Regions from separate parts of the Peribacillus suis genome, predicted to be linked through region 3. Evidence: a T-box and tRNA genes for the amino acid it is inferred to sense, from the RefSeq annotation. Region 3 holds a T-box; the other regions hold tRNA genes.
What was found. The T-box of region 3 lies ahead of pheS (phenylalanine--tRNA ligase subunit alpha). A T-box ahead of a tRNA ligase gene usually reads a tRNA of that ligase, here a tRNA-Phe.

Region 1 (6,485 bases), 640 kb from region 3:
CAAAAACACAGGTCTCTGCGAAGCCGCAAGGCGAAGTATAGGGGCTGACACCTGCCCGGTGCTGGAAGGTTAAGGGGAGAGGTTAGCGCAAGCGAAGCTTTGAACCGAAGCCCCAGTAAACGGCGGCCGTAACTATAACGGTCCTAAGGTAGCGAAATTCCTTGTCGGGTAAGTTCCGACCCGCACGAAAGGTGTAACGATCTGGGCACTGTCTCAACGAGAGACTCGGTGAAATTATAGTACCTGTGAAGATGCAGGTTACCCGCGACAGGACGGAAAGACCCCGTGGAGCTTTACTGCAGCCTGATATTGAATTTTGTTACAGCTTGTACAGGATAGGTAGGAGCCTGAGAAGCCGGAGCGCTAGCTTCGGTGGAGGCGTTGGTGGGATACTACCCTGGCTGTATTGAAATTCTAACCCGCGCCCCTTATCGGGGTGGGAGACAGTGTCAGGTGGGCAGTTTGACTGGGGCGGTCGCCTCCTAAAGAGTAACGGAGGCGCCCAAAGGTTCCCTCAGAATGGTTGGAAATCATTCGCAGAGTGTAAAGGCACAAGGGAGCTTGACTGCGAGACCTACAAGTCGAGCAGGGACGAAAGTCGGGCTTAGTGATCCGGTGGTTCCGCATGGAAGGGCCATCGCTCAACGGATAAAAGCTACCCCGGGGATAACAGGCTTATCTCCCCCAAGAGTCCACATCGACGGGGAGGTTTGGCACCTCGATGTCGGCTCATCGCATCCTGGGGCTGTAGTCGGTCCCAAGGGTTGGGCTGTTCGCCCATTAAAGCGGTACGCGAGCTGGGTTCAGAACGTCGTGAGACAGTTCGGTCCCTATCCGTCGCGGGCGCAGGAAATTTGAGAGGAGCTGTCCTTAGTACGAGAGGACCGGGATGGACGCACCGCTGGTGTACCAGTTGTCTTGCCAAAGGCATAGCTGGGTAGCTACGTGCGGAAGGGATAAGTGCTGAAAGCATCTAAGCATGAAGCCCCCCTCAAGATGAGATTTCCCATGGCGCAAGCTAGTAAGATCCCTGAAAGATGATCAGGTTGATAGGTCAGAGGTGGAAGCGTGGCGACATGTGGAGCTGACTGATACTAATAGATCGAGGACTTAACCAACGCTTTTAAAAAATGAACACCTTCTAATATATTATCTAGTTTTGAAGGAATGAAAATTTCTTCTTGCTTTTTTTCAGAGATATGCTATAATAGTAAATGTCCTAAAAAAGTTAACAATGTTTGGTGGCGATAGCGAAGAGGTCACACCCGTTCCCATTCCGAACACGGCAGTTAAGCTCTTCAGCGCCGATGGTAGTTGGGGGTTTCCCCCTGTGAGAGTAGGACGCCGCCAAGCATATAAATATGGAGGATTAGCTCAGCTGGGAGAGCATCTGCCTTACAAGCAGAGGGTCGGCGGTTCGATCCCGTCATCCTCCACCATTATTTTTTACACCTGCCGGTGTAGCTCAACTGGTAGAGCAACTGACTTGTAATCAGTAGGTTGGGGGTTCAAGTCCTCTTGCCGGCACCATTTTCATAGTAAGACAAGCATGAGCCATTAGCTCAGTTGGTAGAGCATCTGACTTTTAATCAGAGGGTCGAAGGTTCGAATCCTTCATGGCTCATCACTTTTTCATGCGGGTGTGGCGGAATTGGCAGACGCACCAGACTTAGGATCTGGCGCCGCAAGGCGTGGGGGTTCAAGTCCCTTCACCCGCATCATTCATGCGGAAGTAGTTCAGTGGTAGAATACAACCTTGCCAAGGTTGGGGTCGCGGGTTCGAATCCCGTCTTCCGCTCCACTTTTCGTATGTGCCGGGGTGGCGGAACTGGCAGACGCACAGGACTTAAAATCCTGCGGTAGGTGACTACCGTACCGGTTCGATTCCGGTCCTCGGCACCATCTTAATATGCGCCCGTAGCTCAATTGGATAGAGCATCTGACTACGAATCAGAAGGTTGTAGGTTCGACTCCCGCCGGGCGCACCATGTTTTTTTGCGGGAAGTAGCTCAGCTTGGTAGAGCACTTGGTTTGGGACCAAGGGGTCGCAGGTTCGAATCCTGTCTTCCCGACCATGTGATTTTTAATGAAATGGGGCCTTAGCTCAGCTGGGAGAGCGCCTGCCTTGCACGCAGGAGGTCAGCGGTTCGATCCCGCTAGGCTCCACCATTTTTTCAAAAAAAGAAAACTTATATTATTTTGGCGGTGTAGCTCAGCTGGCTAGAGCGTACGGTTCATACCCGTGAGGTCGGGGGTTCGATCCCCTCCGCCGCTACCAATAAATATAAGGACCTTTAGCTCAGCTGGTTAGAGCAGACGGCTCATAACCGTCCGGTCGTAGGTTCGAGTCCTACAAGGTCCACCATAGAATTTTTTTCTTAGCCACGGAGGTATACCCAAGTTCGGCTGAAGGGATCGGTCTTGAAAACCGACAGGGGAGTCAAATCCCGCGGGGGTTCGAATCCCTCTACCTCCTCCATTTTTTTAAAAAGCAACAAGTTGTTTTAAAGCAACCTTACATATTAGGAAGTAAAAAAACAGTATTCATGAAAACTTGATGCAAAATGATTCATTATTACCGTCGCGGGGTGGAGCAGTCCGGTAGCTCGTCGGGCTCATAACCCGAAGGTCGCAGGTTCAAATCCTGTCCCCGCAATCATTAGGTCCCGTGGTGTAGCGGTTAACATGCCTGCCTGTCACGCAGGAGATCGCGGGTTCGATTCCCGTCGGGACCGCCATTTTTTAGGCTCAGTAGCTCAGTCGGTAGAGCAAAGGACTGAAAATCCTTGTGTCGGCGGTTCGATTCCGTCCTGAGCCACCATTACAATTTCATATTACGGCGATTGTGGCGAAGTGGTTAACGCACCTGATTGTGGTTCAGGCATTCGTGGGTTCGATTCCCATCAGTCGCCCCATTTCGCGGGTGTAGTTTAGTGGTAAAACCTCAGCCTTCCAAGCTGATGATGAGGGTTCGATTCCCTTCACCCGCTCCAATATGGGCCTATAGCTCAGCTGGTTAGAGCGCACGCCTGATAAGCGTGAGGTCGATGGTTCGAGTCCATTTAGGCCCACCATATTTTATTGTTCCGCAGTAGCTCAGTGGTAGAGCATTCGGCTGTTAACCGAACGGTCGTAGGTTCGAGTCCTACCTGCGGAGCCATGGGGAAGTACTCAAGAGGCTGAAGAGGCGCCCCTGCTAAGGGTGTAGGTCGCGCGAGCGGCGCGAGGGTTCAAATCCCTCCTTCTCCGCCATTCGGCCCGTTGGTCAAGCGGTTAAGACACCGCCCTTTCACGGCGGTAACACGGGTTCGATTCCCGTACGGGTCATAAAAAGAAGCATACATAAGTATGCTTCTTTTTTTATGACTGTTTTTTCTTATTATAGAAGTATTTTATTAATCGGATGTTTAATAAAATACTTCTATCTATTTAACCGATTGCGTAACGTGCATTCCTACCATAATGATCACTACTATTCCTACGAATACTCTATCAATGTTGAAGTTCGCTGAAGGCTGTGCAATAAAATAGCCTATTCCCCCCGTTGAAACAAACATTTCAGCAGCAATTACACCAACCAAGAACTGCCTGATTCCTACACGTAATCCAGATACAATTTGGGGTAAAGAACCTGGAAGAGCGACCGTAAGGAAAGTTTGAAGCTGAGAAGCTCCGAAAGCCTTTGTCACTCTTGTGAGATTGGGGTCAAGATTCTGTACACCGGACATGGTATTGAGAATAATCGCGAATACACCTGCGAGAAAGACGAGTAATACTTTGCTAGAAAATCCGGATCCCATCCATACCATGATTAAAGGCAGTAGGACAATGCGAGGGGTACCTAGCATTGCGGTTAGAAAAGGATCAAAAGCTTTATACCTAAAGGTTTGTACCATCCAGTAATTAGTCCGACGCCCATCCCTACGAAAGCAACTAGAATGAATCCTACGGAAAAGTTCTTAAGTGTGAATGCCAAGTTTTCCAAAAGTACACCGCTTACAGCTAGTTGATATCCGACCTGTACCATTTGCAATGGAGAACTTAAAAATATAGGATTGATTACTCTAAATTGATAGAGTAACTCCCAAAAGATGAGTACACTTAAGAAGCTAATCAAACCTATATAAGGTGGTCAGCTACATCGTAGGAGTCTTTTTTCTATAAGTTTGATTAAAGGAAGAGACCTTTTATTAGGATGGGCATATAATATGTCTTCCGTCACTGGACGGTATCTTAATTTATAGAATATATAGGAGCCTGTAATCCTTTTACAAAAAAAAAGACCGCAAGTAAATTCAGAAGAATTTCTTGCGGTCTTTTTATATTTCACTTTTTACTCGAGATTTGCGTGTCGGCCATACATTTTATTCGTATTCAATCCCTTTTTATCCATTATCCTTAAAATGACGCTATCGAAGAAAAGTAAGAGAGTCTGCTCAAATAGAGAGCCCATCGGTTGGATTGTTTGGTAATCACCTTCCGACTGGTCTTTAGGTGAACCAGGCAGCTTTATTGAGAAATCCGCCAATTTTCCAATGGTCGATTCGGGGGAAATTGTTACGGTCGCAATGGTTCCACCGATATTCGTTGCTTTCTCTGCTATGGAAATCAAACTTTTTGTTTCTCCCGAACCGGTTCCAAGGATTAAAAGGTCATCTTTTTCGAAGGTGGGGGTGACGGTTTCACCTAATACATATGCATCTATCCCCATATGCATCATTCGCATGGCAAAGGATTTACCCATCAGCCCGGATCTTCCTGCACCTGCTACAAAAACTTTCTTTGCTTCAAGAATCCGATTAACCAGTTGTTCAGCTTCTTCGTCAGCTATTAAGTCTACTGAACGACTTAGCTCTTGTATGATTTTAGCCATATATTGTGAAGTCTGCATGTTAAATATTAGCCTTGTTTAATTAATTCTTGTATTTGGGCAGCTGTCCCTTTAATATCGGCTTGTCCAGTGATGCCTCCGCCAACAATGATAAGGTCAGGTTGTACTTTAATGACTTCCGGAAGTGTATCTAATTTTATGCCGCCTGCAATAGCCGTTTTTGCATTCTTTACAACGCGTTTAATCGTTTGAAGGTCCTCAAAAGAGTTTTTTCCAACAGCTTGAAGATCGTAGCCAGTGTGTACACAGATGTAATCGACGCCAAATGCATCCAATTCTTTCGCGCGTGTTTCAAGATCTTTCACAGCGATCATATCAACAAGGATTTTTTTGCCTTGTTTTTTAGCTTCTTCAACAGCCCCTTTGATGGACATGTCTTCAGCTGCACCAAGAATCGTGATGATATCAGCGCCAGCTTCAGATGCCTTCATCACTTCGTAACCGGCTGCATCCATAATTTTAAGGTCAGCTAATACTTTTAAAGAAGGGAAAGCTTCTTTCATTTCTTTAACAGCCCGAAGCCCTTCATTAATAACTACCGGTGTACCGATTTCTACGATATCTATATATTCTTCCACCTGTTTAACCAATTCAATTCCTTCTTGAATGTTTACTAAGTCCAATGCCAATTGTAATTCCATTTATCCTTCACTCCCACTAGTATGTTTTAGTATGTTGCACAGTAAGTATGTACCTCTCACGTTCATTCAATGCACAGCAAGAAAATCATCTTGACTATACAATGTATCATATACTAAGTATAATATTTTTGTTAGTACGCACTTTTATTATACATAGTGTTAAAAAGTATACCATGGGATGCAGGATTCTAAATATGGAGGTAATTCAGATGACAAGGCTAGAGAATAAAACATTCAATTGTGAGAAGGAATTGACCCTTTCTGTTATAGGGGGAAAATGGAAGATGCTTATTTTATGGCACTTAGGCAAGCAGGGGACCAAGCGTTTTGGTGAATTGAAGGCACTTATGCCGGGCATCACTCAAAGAATGCTGGTTAACCAGCTTCGAGAGCTGGAAGAAGATCTTATTGTTCATCGCGAGGTTTATCCAATCGTACCTCCCAAAGTGGAATACTCTCTGACAGAACAAGGAGAAAGCCTGATGCCGATTCTTGATTCGATGTATAATTGGGGTAAAAATTATATGGAGAATGTCGTTGGAGGGCAAGAAGATAGTAAAGAGAGTATCAAGTAGAAAAGGAGTTCTTTTAAGCCTTATAAGGATAGCATTAAAAAAAGTGCTGACCCCGTACAAAGTTCTGTACAAGGTCTGGCACTTTTTTATTTTTCATCTATATAGCTGTCTTTCTTCTTGTAAGGGATATCGCCCATTTTAGAATCAATCTTCCGGTCATCGAGCATGTCTTCGTATTCTTTTTTGTTCTCGTTGGATACGACTTGACGATTTTTCCCTTCTATATCATTGGCTGCATAACCTTCATAGTCTTCAGGGAATGTCTCGGTATCGTCTTCTGTATCATAAAGTTCGTTATAGCTTGTGCGATTATGCTGATAGTCTGCCGGAGTGTCTGATGTTCCGAATTGGGCGACTTCACCGAAACTGTCTTCTTTG
Region 2 (6,485 bases), 2.0 Mb from region 3:
TCATCCCTTCTAACTTTTCAATCGTCTTATTGAATATGGATTGAGTGTCGATGATTATTTTTTGTAAATCTTCTGTTATCTCACTAACCTTCTCTACGTCTAAAGTAATATTTTCTACATTGGAATTTATATTTTTTATGGCTTTATCAACATTTCCTGCTAATCTTCTAACTTCGTCTGAAACAACTTTAAAACCTCGACCTTGTTCCCCTACTCGAGCTGCTTCGATCGCTGCATTTAAGGCCAATACATTTGTTTGGAAAGAGATGGTTTGTATGATTTTAGATACATCACTTATTAAACCCGTTTGTTTTTTTAGTGACTCCACTGCTTGAATTTTCTCATTGGAATTCTCAACAACGATATTTACTAATTTTTCAGGCATATCTTTTAGCTGAGAAATGATTTTTATTGTGTTGTTTTCACGCTCTGTAATATCTGTTGCGATTTTAAGAACAGCATGGACCTTACCTTCTTCATTTAGGATGGGTATATAGGTGGCTTCGAGCCATAGGAGATTCCCGGTTTTACCGACCCTTTGAATTTTTTCTTGAAACCTTTTTCCATTTTTGAGGGTAACCCATAATGATTCATACTCTCGGGTATTCCTGAATTCCGTTGTACAAAATTGATGATGCTGCATATTTTTCATTTCGTCAATTGTATATCCCAAGGTCATTGCAAAGTTTTCATTTACCCATATTACTTCTCTATTTAGATTGAATTCTATCATTGCTAAATTTGACTCCAGTGCAGCTAAAACGGATGTTTCATCCAATATTTGAGTGCTTATGTTAGTCCTTAAAGAAATCCCCATACCCAAAAACCCCCTGTTTTACTTCTAGTAATAATATTACAGGATAATGGGTAAGAACGCCTATACTGAACTCTTTATTAATTTAAGCATGTCATTAGAAAATTTCAGGGCAAACCGCCTAAGGTTTCAGCCTAATTCAATAAGTATCGTTTACTAAGAGTATTGCTTTTAATGCTTTGTTAAACGGATATAAAAACGTTTTGGTTCAAATCTTTGATAATCCAATTACATAGTAAATCACAAGTAAGGGGAACGGTCTGAAGTAATTGAAGAATGCATAACCTGAATTGAGAATGGACGTATTTCACATCCTTTCTGACGTATAATCTAAATCTCATGTTTATTAAATAAAAAAAAGACCTCAACAGTTAAGTTGAGATCTTTTTTGTATGACATATCTTCGACCGTATGATACCCGAGGCCGGGGTCGAACCGGCACGCCTTGCGGCACTGCATTTTGAGTGCAGCGTGTCTGCCATTCCACCACTCGGGCAAAATTTGTTGGAGGCGGCAACCGGAATTGAACCGGTGATAAAGGTTTTGCAGACCTCTGCCTTACCGCTTGGCTATGCCGCCAACATTTTTGGAGCGAAAGACGGGATTCGAACCCGCGACCCCAACCTTGGCAAGGTTGTATTCTACCACTGAACTACTTTCGCATATGGCTGGGCTAGAAGGGATCGAACCTTCGCATGACGGAATCAAAATCCGTTGCCTTACCGCTTGGCTATAGCCCATTAATGTTATATTCATTATACCATCATTTTATTGAAAATGGGGCGACTGATGGGAATCGAACCCACGAATGCCTGAACCACAATCAGGTGCGTTAACCACTTCGCCACAATCGCCATAACAATAAAATTGGCAGGGGTAGTAGGACTCGAACCCACACCGGAGGTTTTGGAGACCTCTGTTCTACCTTTAAACTATACCCCTGTAAGATGGTGGAGGGGGGCAGATTCGAACTGCCGAACCCGAAGGAGCGGATTTACAGTCCGCCGCGTTTAGCCACTTCGCTACCCCTCCACGGATGAAACATGGTGCCGGCAAGAGGACTTGAACCCCCAACCTACTGATTACAAGTCAGTTGCTCTACCAGTTGAGCTACACCGGCACTACTATGGTGGCTCAGGACGGAATCGAACCGCCGACACAAGGATTTTCAGTCCTTTGCTCTACCGACTGAGCTACTGAGCCAAACAATTAAAAATGGCGGTCCCGACGGGAATCGAACCCGCGATCTCCTGCGTGACAGGCAGGCATGTTAACCGCTACACCACGGGACCATAGATTGCGGGGACAGGATTTGAACCTGCGACCTTCGGGTTATGAGCCCGACGAGCTACCGGACTGCTCCACCCCGCGATAATAATAATGTTACTATATGCCTCAAGTTTTCGTGTTAAGTGTTCCATTCATAAAGAAACAACTTGATGCTTTTTAAAAGAAATGGTGGAGGATGACGGGATCGAACCGCCGACCCTCTGCTTGTAAGGCAGATGCTCTCCCAGCTGAGCTAATCCTCCAATAAGTTATCGAAATGGTGACCCGTACGGGAATCGAACCCGTGTTACCGCCGTGAAAGGGCGGTGTCTTAACCGCTTGACCAACGGGCCAGGTATTAAATGGCGGAGAGCAAGGGATTTGAACCCTTGAGACAGGGTTACCCGTCTACACGATTTCCAATCGTGCTCCTTCGGCCACTCGGACAGCTCTCCAATATGGCTCCGCAGGTAGGACTCGAACCTACGACCGTTCGGTTAACAGCCGAATGCTCTACCACTGAGCTACTGCGGAACAATACAAGCTTGGCGACGTCCTACTCTCACAGGGGGAAACCCCCAACTACCATCGGCGCTGAAGAGCTTAACTGCCGTGTTCGGAATGGGAACGGGTGTGACCTCTTCGCTATCGTCACCAAACATTGTTGGTTAGCATTTTTTCAAGACATCTATTATTATATCATCTTTTTTAAAAAATGCAAGAAGAAATTTTCATTCCTTCAAAACTAGATAATATCAGAAGGTGTTCATCTTTTTAAAGCGTTGGTTAAGTCCTCGATCTATTAGTATCAGTCAGCTCCACATGTCGCCACGCTTCCACCTCTGACCTATCAACCTGATCATCTTTCAGGGATCTTACTAGCTTGCGCCATGGGAAATCTCATCTTGAGGGGGGCTTCATGCTTAGATGCTTTCAGCACTTATCCCTTCCGCACGTAGCTACCCAGCTATGCCTTTGGCAAGACAACTGGTACACCAGCGGTGCGTCCATCCCGGTCCTCTCGTACTAAGGACAGCTCCTCTCAAATTTCCTGCGCCCGCGACGGATAGGGACCGAACTGTCTCACGACGTTCTGAACCCAGCTCGCGTACCGCTTTAATGGGCGAACAGCCCAACCCTTGGGACCGACTACAGCCCCAGGATGCGATGAGCCGACATCGAGGTGCCAAACCTCCCCGTCGATGTGGACTCTTGGGGGAGATAAGCCTGTTATCCCCGGGGTAGCTTTTATCCGTTGAGCGATGGCCCTTCCATGCGGAACCACCGGATCACTAAGCCCGACTTTCGTCCCTGCTCGACTTGTAGGTCTCGCAGTCAAGCTCCCTTGTGCCTTTACACTCTGCGAATGATTTCCAACCATTCTGAGGGAACCTTTGGGCGCCTCCGTTACTCTTTAGGAGGCGACCGCCCCAGTCAAACTGCCCACCTGACACTGTCTCCCACCCCGATAAGGGGCGCGGGTTAGAATTTCAATACAGCCAGGGTAGTATCCCACCAACGCCTCCACCGAAGCTAGCGCTCCGGCTTCTCAGGCTCCTACCTATCCTGTACAAGCTGTAACAAAATTCAATATCAGGCTGCAGTAAAGCTCCACGGGGTCTTTCCGTCCTGTCGCGGGTAACCTGCATCTTCACAGGTACTATAATTTCACCGAGTCTCTCGTTGAGACAGTGCCCAGATCGTTACACCTTTCGTGCGGGTCGGAACTTACCCGACAAGGAATTTCGCTACCTTAGGACCGTTATAGTTACGGCCGCCGTTTACTGGGGCTTCGGTTCAAAGCTTCGCTTGCGCTAACCTCTCCCCTTAACCTTCCAGCACCGGGCAGGTGTCAGCCCCTATACTTCGCCTTGCGGCTTCGCAGAGACCTGTGTTTTTGCTAAACAGTCGCCTGGGCCTATTCACTGCGGCTTTTCTGGGCTATTCACCCTAAAAAGCACCCCTTCTCCCGAAGTTACGGGGTCATTTTGCCGAGTTCCTTAACGAGAGTTCTCTCGCACACCTTAGGATTCTCTCCTCGCCTACCTGTGTCGGTTTGCGGTACGGGCACCTTACATCTCACTAGAGGCTTTTCTTGGCAGTGTGGAATCAGGAACTTCGGTACTATATTTCCCTCGCCATCACAGCTCCGCCTTAATGGAAACGGGATTTGCCTCGTTTCCGGCCTAACTGCTTGGACGCGCATATCCAACAGCGCGCTTACCCTATCCTTCTGCGTCCCCCCATCGTTCAAACGATGTATAGGTGGTACAGGAATATCAACCTGTTGTCCATCGCCTACGCCTTTCGGCCTCGGCTTAGGTCCCGACTAACCCTGAGCGGACGAGCCTTCCTCAGGAAACCTTAGGCATTCGGTGGAAGGGATTCTCACCCTTCTTTCGCTACTCATACCGGCATTCTCACTTCTAAGCGCTCCACCAGTCCTTACGGTCTGACTTCAACGCCCTTAGAACGCTCTCCTACCATCGACACCATACGGTGTCAATCCACAGCTTCGGTGATACGTTTAGCCCCGGTACATTTTCGGCGCGGAGTCACTCGACCAGTGAGCTATTACGCACTCTTTAAATGGTGGCTGCTTCTGAGCCAACATCCTGGTTGTCTAAGCAACTCCACATCCTTTTCCACTTAACGTATACTTTGGGACCTTAGCTGGTGGTCTGGGCTGTTTCCCTTTCGACTACGGATCTTATCACTCGCAGTCTGACTCCCAAGAATAAGTATTTGGCATTCGGAGTTTGACTGAATTCGGTAACCCGTTGGGGGCCCCTAGTCCAATCAGTGCTCTACCTCCAATACTCTCATCTTGAGGCTAGCCCTAAAGCTATTTCGGAGAGAACCAGCTATCTCCAGGTTCGATTGGAATTTCTCCGCTACCCACACCTCATCCCCGCACTTTTCAACGTGCGTGGGTTCGGGCCTCCATTCAGTGTTACCTGAACTTCACCCTGGACATGGGTAGATCACCTGGTTTCGGGTCTACGACCTCATACTCATTCGCCCTATTCAGACTCGCTTTCGCTGCGGCTCCGTCTTATCAACTTAACCTCGCATGAAATCGTAACTCGCCGGTTCATTCTACAAAAGGCACGCCATTACCCATTAACGGGCTTTGACTACTTGTAGGCACACGGTTTCAGGATCTATTTCACTCCCCTTCCGGGGTGCTTTTCACCTTTCCCTCACGGTACTGGTTCACTATCGGTCACTAGGTAGTATTTAGCCTTGGGAGATGGTCCTCCCTGCTTCCGACGGGATTTCTCGTGTCCCGCCGTACTCAGGATCCACTCAGGAGGGAACGAAGTTTCAACTACAGGGTTTTTACCTTCTTTGACGGACCTTTCCAGGTCACTTCATTTACCCCGTTCCTTTGTAACTCCATATTGAGTGTCCTACAACCCCAAGAGGCAAGCCTCTTGGTTTGGGCTACATTCCGTTTCGCTCGCCGCTACTCAGGAAATCGCTATTGCTTTCTCTTCCTCCGGGTACTTAGATGTTTCAGTTCCCCGGGTCTGCCTTCAATACCCTATGTATTCAGGTAGAGATACTGTTCCATTACGAACAGTGGGTTTCCCCATTCGGAAATCTCCGGATCAAAGCTTACTTACAGCTCCCCGAAGCATATCGGTGTTAGTCCCGTCCTTCATCGGCTCCTAGTGCCAAGGCATCCACCGTGCGCCCTTTCTAACTTAACCGTTAAAAAGATCTTACTGATGCTTTGAAAAAAATTAATTGCCTTCTATCTATTATCTAGTTTTCAAGGAACAATGTAGAAAGATCGTCATCACGATGTGATGAGTCCTTCGTGGTTGAATGAATTACTCATTCAAAACTGAACAAAACAAAAGCGCTCTCGTATTATCCTTAGAAAGGAGGTGATCCAGCCGCACCTTCCGATACGGCTACCTTGTTACGACTTCACCCCAATCATCTGTCCCACCTTAGGCGGCTGGCTCCATAAAGGTTACCTCACCGACTTCGGGTGTTACAAACTCTCGTGGTGTGACGGGCGGTGTGTACAAGGCCCGGGAACGTATTCACCGCGGCATGCTGATCCGCGATTACTAGCGATTCCGGCTTCATGCAGGCGAGTTGCAGCCTACAATCCGAACTGAGAATGGCTTTATGGGATTCGCTTACCTTCGCAGGTTTGCAGCCCTTTGTACCATCCATTGTAGCACGTGTGTAGCCCAGGTCATAAGGGGCATGATGATTTGACGTCATCCCCACCTTCCTCCGGTTTGTCACCGGCAGTCACCTTAGAGTGCCCAACTGAATGCTGGCAACTAAGATCAAGGGTTGCGCTCGTTGCGGGACTTAACCCAACATCTCACGACACGAGCTGACGACAACCATGCACCACCTGTCACTCTGTCCCCCG
Region 3 (6,485 bases):
GCTTCTTCTTTTTCGATGACTGGCCATTTCACATCACGACCAAGAATGGCCCCGACTTCATAAGCAACACCCAGCATGCTTAAAGCATCTGATCGGTTTGGCGTTAAACCAAGTTCCAGCACTTCATCGCTTAAACCAAGTTCTTCTAGTGCATCTTTGCCAACTTCCACATCATTAGGGAATACAAAAATGCCTGTTGCATAATCTTTAGATACAATCTTGGATTCGAAACCTAATTCTTGAAGCGAGCAAATCATTCCGTGAGATTCTTCTCCACGAAGCTTGGCTTTCTTGATTTTAAAGTTACCTGGAAGTACAGCGCCAACAGTCGCTACGGCTACTTTTTGGCCTTTATCCACGTTCGGGGCTCCACAGACGATTTGTACAGGGGCCTCCGCTCCAATATCAACCAGGCATTTATTCAGTTTATCGGCATTCGGATGCTGTTCGCGTTCTAGTACGTGTCCGATGACAATCCCTTTAAGCCCTTCACTTTTCTTTTCTACCCCTTCAACCTCAATGCCGCTCTTCGTGATTTTATCCGCAAGCTCAGTTGCATTGATGCCGGAAAGGTCTACATATTCCTGCAACCATTTATATGATACAAACATGGTAGGTCCTCCTCTTTCAAATTAAAATTTATGCTTCATGATGATGGAATTGTTTTAAGAAACGAACATCGTTTGTATAGAAGTGACGGATATCATCCACGCCGTATTTTAGCATCGCGATCCGTTCTACACCGATTCCAAAAGCGAATCCGGAGTATTTCTTCGAATCGAATCCAGCCATTTCAAGGACATTCGGATGAACGATTCCTCCACCCAGCACTTCAATCCATCCTGTTTGTTTACATACATTACAACCTTTACCGCCACAGATTTTACATGAGATATCCACCTCTACTGATGGCTCCGTGAAAGGGAAGAAACTTGGACGAAGACGGATTTCCCGGTCTTGGCCGAATACTTTCTTAGCAAATACATCAAGTGTTCCTTTCAGGTCGCTCATGCTGATGTTTTCATCGATGACCAAGCCTTCAATTTGCTGGAATTGATGCGAGTGCGTTGCGTCATCATTATCACGACGATACACTTTACCTGGACAAATGATTTTAACCGGACCTTGGCCTTTATGTTTTTCCATCGTTCTTGCTTGTACTGGAGACGTGTGGGTACGCATCAAAATCTCATCCGTTATGTAGAATGAATCTTGCATATCACGTGCTGGATGGCTCTTCGGCAAGTTCAATGCCTCAAAGTTGTAATAGTCCGTTTCGACTTCAGGACCTTCAGCCACTGTGTATCCCATACCGATGAATAGGTCTTCAATTTCCTCGACGACCCGTGTTAATGGATGAAGATTTCCTTTCTTAACCGGACGGCCTGGTAATGTCACGTCAATCGTTTCTGTTGCAAGCTTCTTATTAACGGCAGCTGTTTCTAATGCCGCTTGTTTTTCCTCGATTTTCGACGCGATGGCTCCACGGACCTCATTAGCTAGCGCTCCGATTTTCGGACGTTCCTCAGCTGATAATTTCCCCATTCCGCGTAATACCTCTGTAATCGGCCCTTTTTTCCCTAAATAAGCAACACGGACTTCATTCAGTTCTTTTAGTTCGGAAGCTGCGGCAACTTTTTGCAACGCTTCTTCCTGCAGTTCTAGTAAACGTTCCTGCATCATGTCTTCCTCCTTTAGTTTTCCTTTTGTAAAAATGAACACAAAAAAACCCCACTCCCAGAAAGGGACGAGGTTTATGTATCGCGGTACCACCCTTATTAGTGCTATCTGCTAAAAAGCATGAAGCACTCACTCATAAAAAATAACGGCTCTTCACCGGAACATTTTTCAGACACTCTGTCTTCCCAATGCCAACTCGAAAGGTGAATTCCCTTAAGCAGTGCCATAAAAATGCTTTCAGTCACGGCATTTTTTCCCTGGTTATGGATGTCTTAAGTTACTACTCTTTGTCATTGTTGTTTTCATTATAAAATTCTGTTTCATTATATTATAAATGAACGGCCGTTTCAAATTGATTTTCTTAAATAGTACATTAAAATACCGGCCGCGATCCCGACATTCAGTGATTCACTTTTCCCGTAAATCGGAATATAAAGGTTTTTCGTCGTTTTCGCCAATAATTCCTTGGAAACTCCTTGGCCTTCATTACCGACGAGCAGTGCAAATCGCGAAGACCTTTCCACCTCTTCAAAGGGCGAGCCACCTTCTAAGGCCGTGCCATAAACCGGCATGCCTTGTTGCTTCAGTTCATCAATGATCTCGGAAAGATTCCCTTTAACCACCGGCATATGAAACAGGCTTCCCTGCGTGGAACGGACCACTTTCGGATTATACAAATCGGCACACCCTTCTCCTAGAATGACAGCATCGATTCCGGCTGCATCAGCTGTCCGGATCATCGTGCCGATATTGCCTGGATCTTGCACCGCATCGATCAACAGTAGTTTGTCCGGATTGATGGAAGACATGCTCATGGTTTTCTGTTCACAGACAGCGGCTATTCCTTGTGGGCTCTCCGTATCGCAAATCGCCTTCATGATATCAGTTTTCACATAGATGACATCCGTGCCTTCAAGCGAAAAATGGGCCGGCATTTCTGTTTCTTCATTTACGATTACTTCCATGACGATTTCTGCCTTCAATGCTTCTTCAACAAGATGAAAACCTTCTACTAAATATGTACCGGTTTTATCCCGTTCTTTTTTGGTTAATAATTTTTTCCACTGCTTCACCTGAGGGTTTTTTACAGACTCAATATATTTCAAGGTAAACGCTCCTTTAATATTTCACGCTAATTATCCTATTATAACGTAATTCGTATACATATTGAATGCCTGTTTGTGAAATGCTAGTGATGTGAGTCATTATGTGTTAGAGGAGGAAAAATCATGAATTTAAATTTACGCAATGCCATTATTCAGAATGTATCCGGAAATACGCAAGAACAGCTAGAGGATACGATAGTCGATGCGATTCAAAATGGTGAGGAAAAAATGCTACCAGGTCTTGGCGTATTATTCGAAGTCATCTGGGAAAATTCATCCGAACAGGAAAAGCAGGAAATGATTACGGCTCTTGAATCTGGATTAAAAAAATAACAGCCATCCACGGCTGTTATTTTTTCGGCTCATAAGTGATCCGTATTAATGCGATTTTTGATGTATGGGTCCGTTAAGTCAGGGTTCTCATCGCTATCTTGTGGCACCTTTCCGTCCCCGGGAGCCGTGGTCCGATTCAGTGCGTCTCCTACATCCAGTGAATGTTTGGTGTCAGCGGAAAACGGATCTGCATGGGGATCGCTCGCTATCGTTCCCTCATAATCCTCTGGTCTTGGCTTCTTATACTGCTCCGTGGAATTCGACTTCATCTCCTTCTCCTGTGCCCGATTCGATCCCATCTCTTGATTATCATAGATGTTGGTTGAATTTCCATGAAGCTCTTCGCCTTTACCTGGCTGTGCCTCTACTTCACTTGCTTGATAGGCATTCGCCGTCGTTTCCGGGAAAAGATTCGGATCCGGATTATTCACGATACCGGTTTTAAGTGGGTTATTCTCTTGGGAGGTAATATGATCTTCGGTCTCTATTGGGGTCTCGTCGTCAAGAAGAATCAAGAACTTCCCGGCTTCAACTTCATTTATATAAGCCGTGGCTTCACTATCGGCTAAACCCAGATTCCCTAAACGATTTCTGATATCACCGGATCCTTCATTCAAGAAGAAGTGTTTCACTTTTTCTACGAATGAATCATCATCCTGGTTCGTGATAATATCGACGTCCTCATTCTGGCTATTGTTCACAAAAGCCACATCTTCTTTTTTATTCGCGATTACGGTGATTTTCTCACTATCCCATCCTTTTAAATGAAGCGCCTGGATTTCCTTGTTTGCTTCGGAACTAGAATCATAAACACCATGCAATGTTTTTCCCATGAATTATTCCTCCTTTTGTAGCATTACTATTTAATCTTGTTATACCCTTACCACCCAAAATTAAACAAAAATCAAGCTCTAGCCAGTCGATAAGGATTTAATTCCACTCGTCATGCACCTAAAAAAAGACCTGCCGTCTCGTAAACGGCAGATCATTCTCTATTAATCCCTTAACGAAGTTTTTGTTGTTCTTCAAGGGTTTTCACATTTCTCTTTTCTTCTAATGGGTCATGCCCTACTCCGGTATTGACCCCAGTATTGACTCTTCCGGTATTGAGAGAATCGCGATTCTTCACTGAATCCGTTTTATTTAAAGCATCTCTCTTGGTCGTTTCACCTAGATTTTTTTCACGTACGATGGATGAATCACTACTATCAAGCTGGATATCTTCTTTTTTAAGAGTATCCTGAACTTGTTCAGTATCTTGTACCACTTGTTTCTTGATGACAATTTCATCAGTGACCACCGGTTTTTTGGTCACTTCCAATTTTTCCTCAACAACTGGAATTCTTACAGTTTCCCCATCTTTAATGCTTCCTGCTTCCAGTCCGCTTTCTCTACCTGTAACAGGCCGACGTTCAATCGTTACTTCTTCGTGCTCAACCGGAACATTAATGGTTTTTTGCTGTTCCTTCACTTCTTTATCGATGACGACTTCGCCTGCCTGAACTCTTTCTTTATCAATATTCAACTGTTCTTCACGTAGTCGAATCGTTTTTTCATCTTCTGTCGTTCCACGACCACGGCCATTCATGACAGAAGTATCCTTATCGTTCAACAAACCATTCTGTTCAGTTCCGTTGAAACGTGGGTTTTCCGAGTTGCTATCCAACGTCTTTCCAACCGGACGGGTGCTTCCTTCTGTTCCAGCCTTGAATGAATCTCTTGGTGCAGTTAGATGACCTTTGCCTTCTTCAACTAAAACCAACACTTTTCCTCGTTCTACATCATACACGTATTCAGCTGCTTCACTATTAGAAAGCCCTGCATCCGCTAGTTTCGTTGAAAGGTTCGCATGCTCATCTGGCATGAAGAAGCGTGCCACCTTGTCCATAAAGCTATCATCATGTGATGCATTCGTAATGGTATGGACATCCGTTTCCCTTTGTTGATTCGTAAAGTCCAGTGTTTCTTCTTTGTCTGCTACAACCGTTATATCTTCCCCTTCATAGCCTTTCGCTTTAAGTGCATTGATTGCTTGGATCACTTCTGCATTAGATTCATATACTCCATAAACTGTCTTATTCATATTAAATTCCTCCTCGTATTTTATCGATGTATTTGGTAGTTGGTATATTTAGAATGTACCCGTTAGTATGCGAACTAAACGAATAAGCCATATTACATTTGTGTTATAACATTACATTACGTTCTCAAAAAACGAATGCCTTTTCCCTCCAGACCCCATCTGGACTAGGGATGCAAGCATTATATAAATGTAATGTTTAGAATCAATACCCCCATTTTACTAGTTTTCATAAACTCAATAGATTCGCTTTCTTCTATATATAGGCGTCCTACCTACTAAAGAAGTGTCTCCAAATCTCCCCAACTAGAATTTTAGAAACAAAAAAACCCCCCTCCTGTTTAAGGTTATCCTTAAAGCAGGAGGGGGTTTTACTCTCATTATGGAATCATCCAAGAAAGGATGCCATTTTGCAAGAACGTGATAATACATACAAGAAGCAATAAGAACAAACTATGCTTGAGGGTGAATCTCAATAATTCGGACTCCCTACCAGCCAGTCCGACAGCCGCACAAGCGATGGCAATCGACTGAGGGGAAATCATCTTTCCGGTTACACCCCCGGAGGAATTCGCCGCGAGCGCCAATACCGGCTCCATTCCAATCTTTAAAGCGGTAACTTTTTGCAGACCGCCAAATAATAGATTGGCAGATGTATCCGAACCTGTAATGAACACACCTAACCAGCCAAGGACCGGTGCGAAAAACGGGAAGAAGTCTCCGGTCTTTGCAAGTGTCATGCCCAAGGTCGTCGACATCCCCGAAGAATTCGTCACATAAGCGAAAGCAACGACAGAGGAGATCATCAAGATTGGCTTGGCTAATTCTTTCATGGCTTCCACAAATGTATCCAAGAATACTTTTGAAGACATATGTACGATGAACTTTGTCACAATGGCCGCCAGTAAAATGGCCGTTCCTGCTGTACCGAGCAGTTCGATTTTATAAAAAGCTGCAATGGGCAGGCCATTGCTACCAATAATTTCATTATGCAAACCAGGCACTTCAATTTGGAAAGTTAATAGTTTACCAATTTCATTGATTCCTTTTAAAATGGCATTCGTTCCCTCATAATGACCGGATAATGCCGGCTTTATTGGATTCAATCCCCAAATGGAAATAAAACCCGTCAACAGAAGGAATGGAGACCACGCATGGAATATCTGCCATTTCGTATACTTTTTCTCTGTTTCTTGTTCGGAAGCGAATTCTTCAACAGCTGCTGCCGTTTCTTCCGACTTGAATCGAAAAATCGTTTTTGGCTTCCAGAATTTCAGGAAGATGGC

Region 1: it has a tRNA-Phe gene. The T-box ahead of pheS (phenylalanine--tRNA ligase subunit alpha) is inferred to sense a tRNA for this amino acid. The anticodon was not compared.
Region 2: it has a tRNA-Phe gene. The T-box ahead of pheS (phenylalanine--tRNA ligase subunit alpha) is inferred to sense a tRNA for this amino acid. The anticodon was not compared.

Annotation. Positions count from the first base shown of each region.
Region 1 covers NZ_CM182019.1:3,611,718-3,618,202, reverse strand. Annotated here, with positions in the region: rRNA gene AC503W_RS17780 (23S ribosomal RNA) at 1-1,118, shown strand, start outside; rRNA gene rrf (5S ribosomal RNA) at 1,238-1,353, shown strand; tRNA gene AC503W_RS17770 (tRNA-Val) at 1,364-1,439, shown strand; tRNA gene AC503W_RS17765 (tRNA-Thr) at 1,455-1,530, shown strand; tRNA gene AC503W_RS17760 (tRNA-Lys) at 1,552-1,624, shown strand; tRNA gene AC503W_RS17755 (tRNA-Leu) at 1,637-1,718, shown strand; tRNA gene AC503W_RS17750 (tRNA-Gly) at 1,727-1,801, shown strand; tRNA gene AC503W_RS17745 (tRNA-Leu) at 1,814-1,902, shown strand; tRNA gene AC503W_RS17740 (tRNA-Arg) at 1,912-1,988, shown strand; tRNA gene AC503W_RS17735 (tRNA-Pro) at 1,999-2,075, shown strand; tRNA gene AC503W_RS17730 (tRNA-Ala) at 2,094-2,169, shown strand; tRNA gene AC503W_RS17725 (tRNA-Met) at 2,202-2,278, shown strand; tRNA gene AC503W_RS17720 (tRNA-Ile) at 2,289-2,365, shown strand; tRNA gene AC503W_RS17715 (tRNA-Ser) at 2,387-2,479, shown strand; tRNA gene AC503W_RS17710 (tRNA-Met) at 2,583-2,656, shown strand; tRNA gene AC503W_RS17705 (tRNA-Asp) at 2,663-2,738, shown strand; tRNA gene AC503W_RS17700 (tRNA-Phe) at 2,746-2,821, shown strand; tRNA gene AC503W_RS17695 (tRNA-His) at 2,840-2,915, shown strand; tRNA gene AC503W_RS17690 (tRNA-Gly) at 2,920-2,993, shown strand; tRNA gene AC503W_RS17685 (tRNA-Ile) at 2,998-3,074, shown strand; tRNA gene AC503W_RS17680 (tRNA-Asn) at 3,086-3,160, shown strand; tRNA gene AC503W_RS17675 (tRNA-Ser) at 3,162-3,252, shown strand; tRNA gene AC503W_RS17670 (tRNA-Glu) at 3,256-3,327, shown strand; gene AC503W_RS17665 (ABC transporter permease) at 3,426-3,896, opposite strand; gene hxlB (6-phospho-3-hexuloisomerase) at 4,334-4,891, opposite strand; gene hxlA (3-hexulose-6-phosphate synthase) at 4,900-5,532, opposite strand; gene hxlR (transcriptional activator HxlR) at 5,742-6,107, shown strand; gene AC503W_RS17645 (TraR/DksA C4-type zinc finger protein) at 6,194-6,485, opposite strand, start outside.
Region 2 covers NZ_CM182019.1:740,039-746,523, reverse strand. Annotated here, with positions in the region: gene AC503W_RS03650 (methyl-accepting chemotaxis protein) at 1-817, opposite strand, end outside; tRNA gene AC503W_RS03645 (tRNA-Leu) at 1,230-1,310, opposite strand; tRNA gene AC503W_RS03640 (tRNA-Cys) at 1,320-1,393, opposite strand; tRNA gene AC503W_RS03635 (tRNA-Gly) at 1,402-1,476, opposite strand; tRNA gene AC503W_RS03630 (tRNA-Gln) at 1,480-1,554, opposite strand; tRNA gene AC503W_RS03625 (tRNA-His) at 1,593-1,668, opposite strand; tRNA gene AC503W_RS03620 (tRNA-Trp) at 1,683-1,756, opposite strand; tRNA gene AC503W_RS03615 (tRNA-Tyr) at 1,763-1,846, opposite strand; tRNA gene AC503W_RS03610 (tRNA-Thr) at 1,859-1,934, opposite strand; tRNA gene AC503W_RS03605 (tRNA-Phe) at 1,942-2,017, opposite strand; tRNA gene AC503W_RS03600 (tRNA-Asp) at 2,031-2,106, opposite strand; tRNA gene AC503W_RS03595 (tRNA-Met) at 2,112-2,185, opposite strand; tRNA gene AC503W_RS03590 (tRNA-Val) at 2,271-2,346, opposite strand; tRNA gene AC503W_RS03585 (tRNA-Glu) at 2,362-2,436, opposite strand; tRNA gene AC503W_RS03580 (tRNA-Ser) at 2,447-2,538, opposite strand; tRNA gene AC503W_RS03575 (tRNA-Asn) at 2,543-2,617, opposite strand; rRNA gene rrf (5S ribosomal RNA) at 2,627-2,742, opposite strand; rRNA gene AC503W_RS03565 (23S ribosomal RNA) at 2,866-5,799, opposite strand; rRNA gene AC503W_RS03560 (16S ribosomal RNA) at 5,973-6,485, opposite strand, start outside.
Region 3 covers NZ_CM182019.1:2,968,085-2,974,569, forward strand. Annotated here, with positions in the region: gene pheT (phenylalanine--tRNA ligase subunit beta) at 1-611, opposite strand, end outside; gene pheS (phenylalanine--tRNA ligase subunit alpha) at 640-1,680, opposite strand; T-box leader at 1,741-1,983, opposite strand; gene AC503W_RS14480 (TrmH family RNA methyltransferase) at 2,028-2,786, opposite strand; gene sspI (small acid-soluble spore protein SspI) at 2,910-3,119, shown strand; gene AC503W_RS14490 (general stress protein) at 3,149-3,952, opposite strand; gene AC503W_RS14495 (YsnF/AvaK domain-containing protein) at 4,123-5,202, opposite strand; gene AC503W_RS14500 (L-lactate permease) at 5,580-6,485, opposite strand, start outside.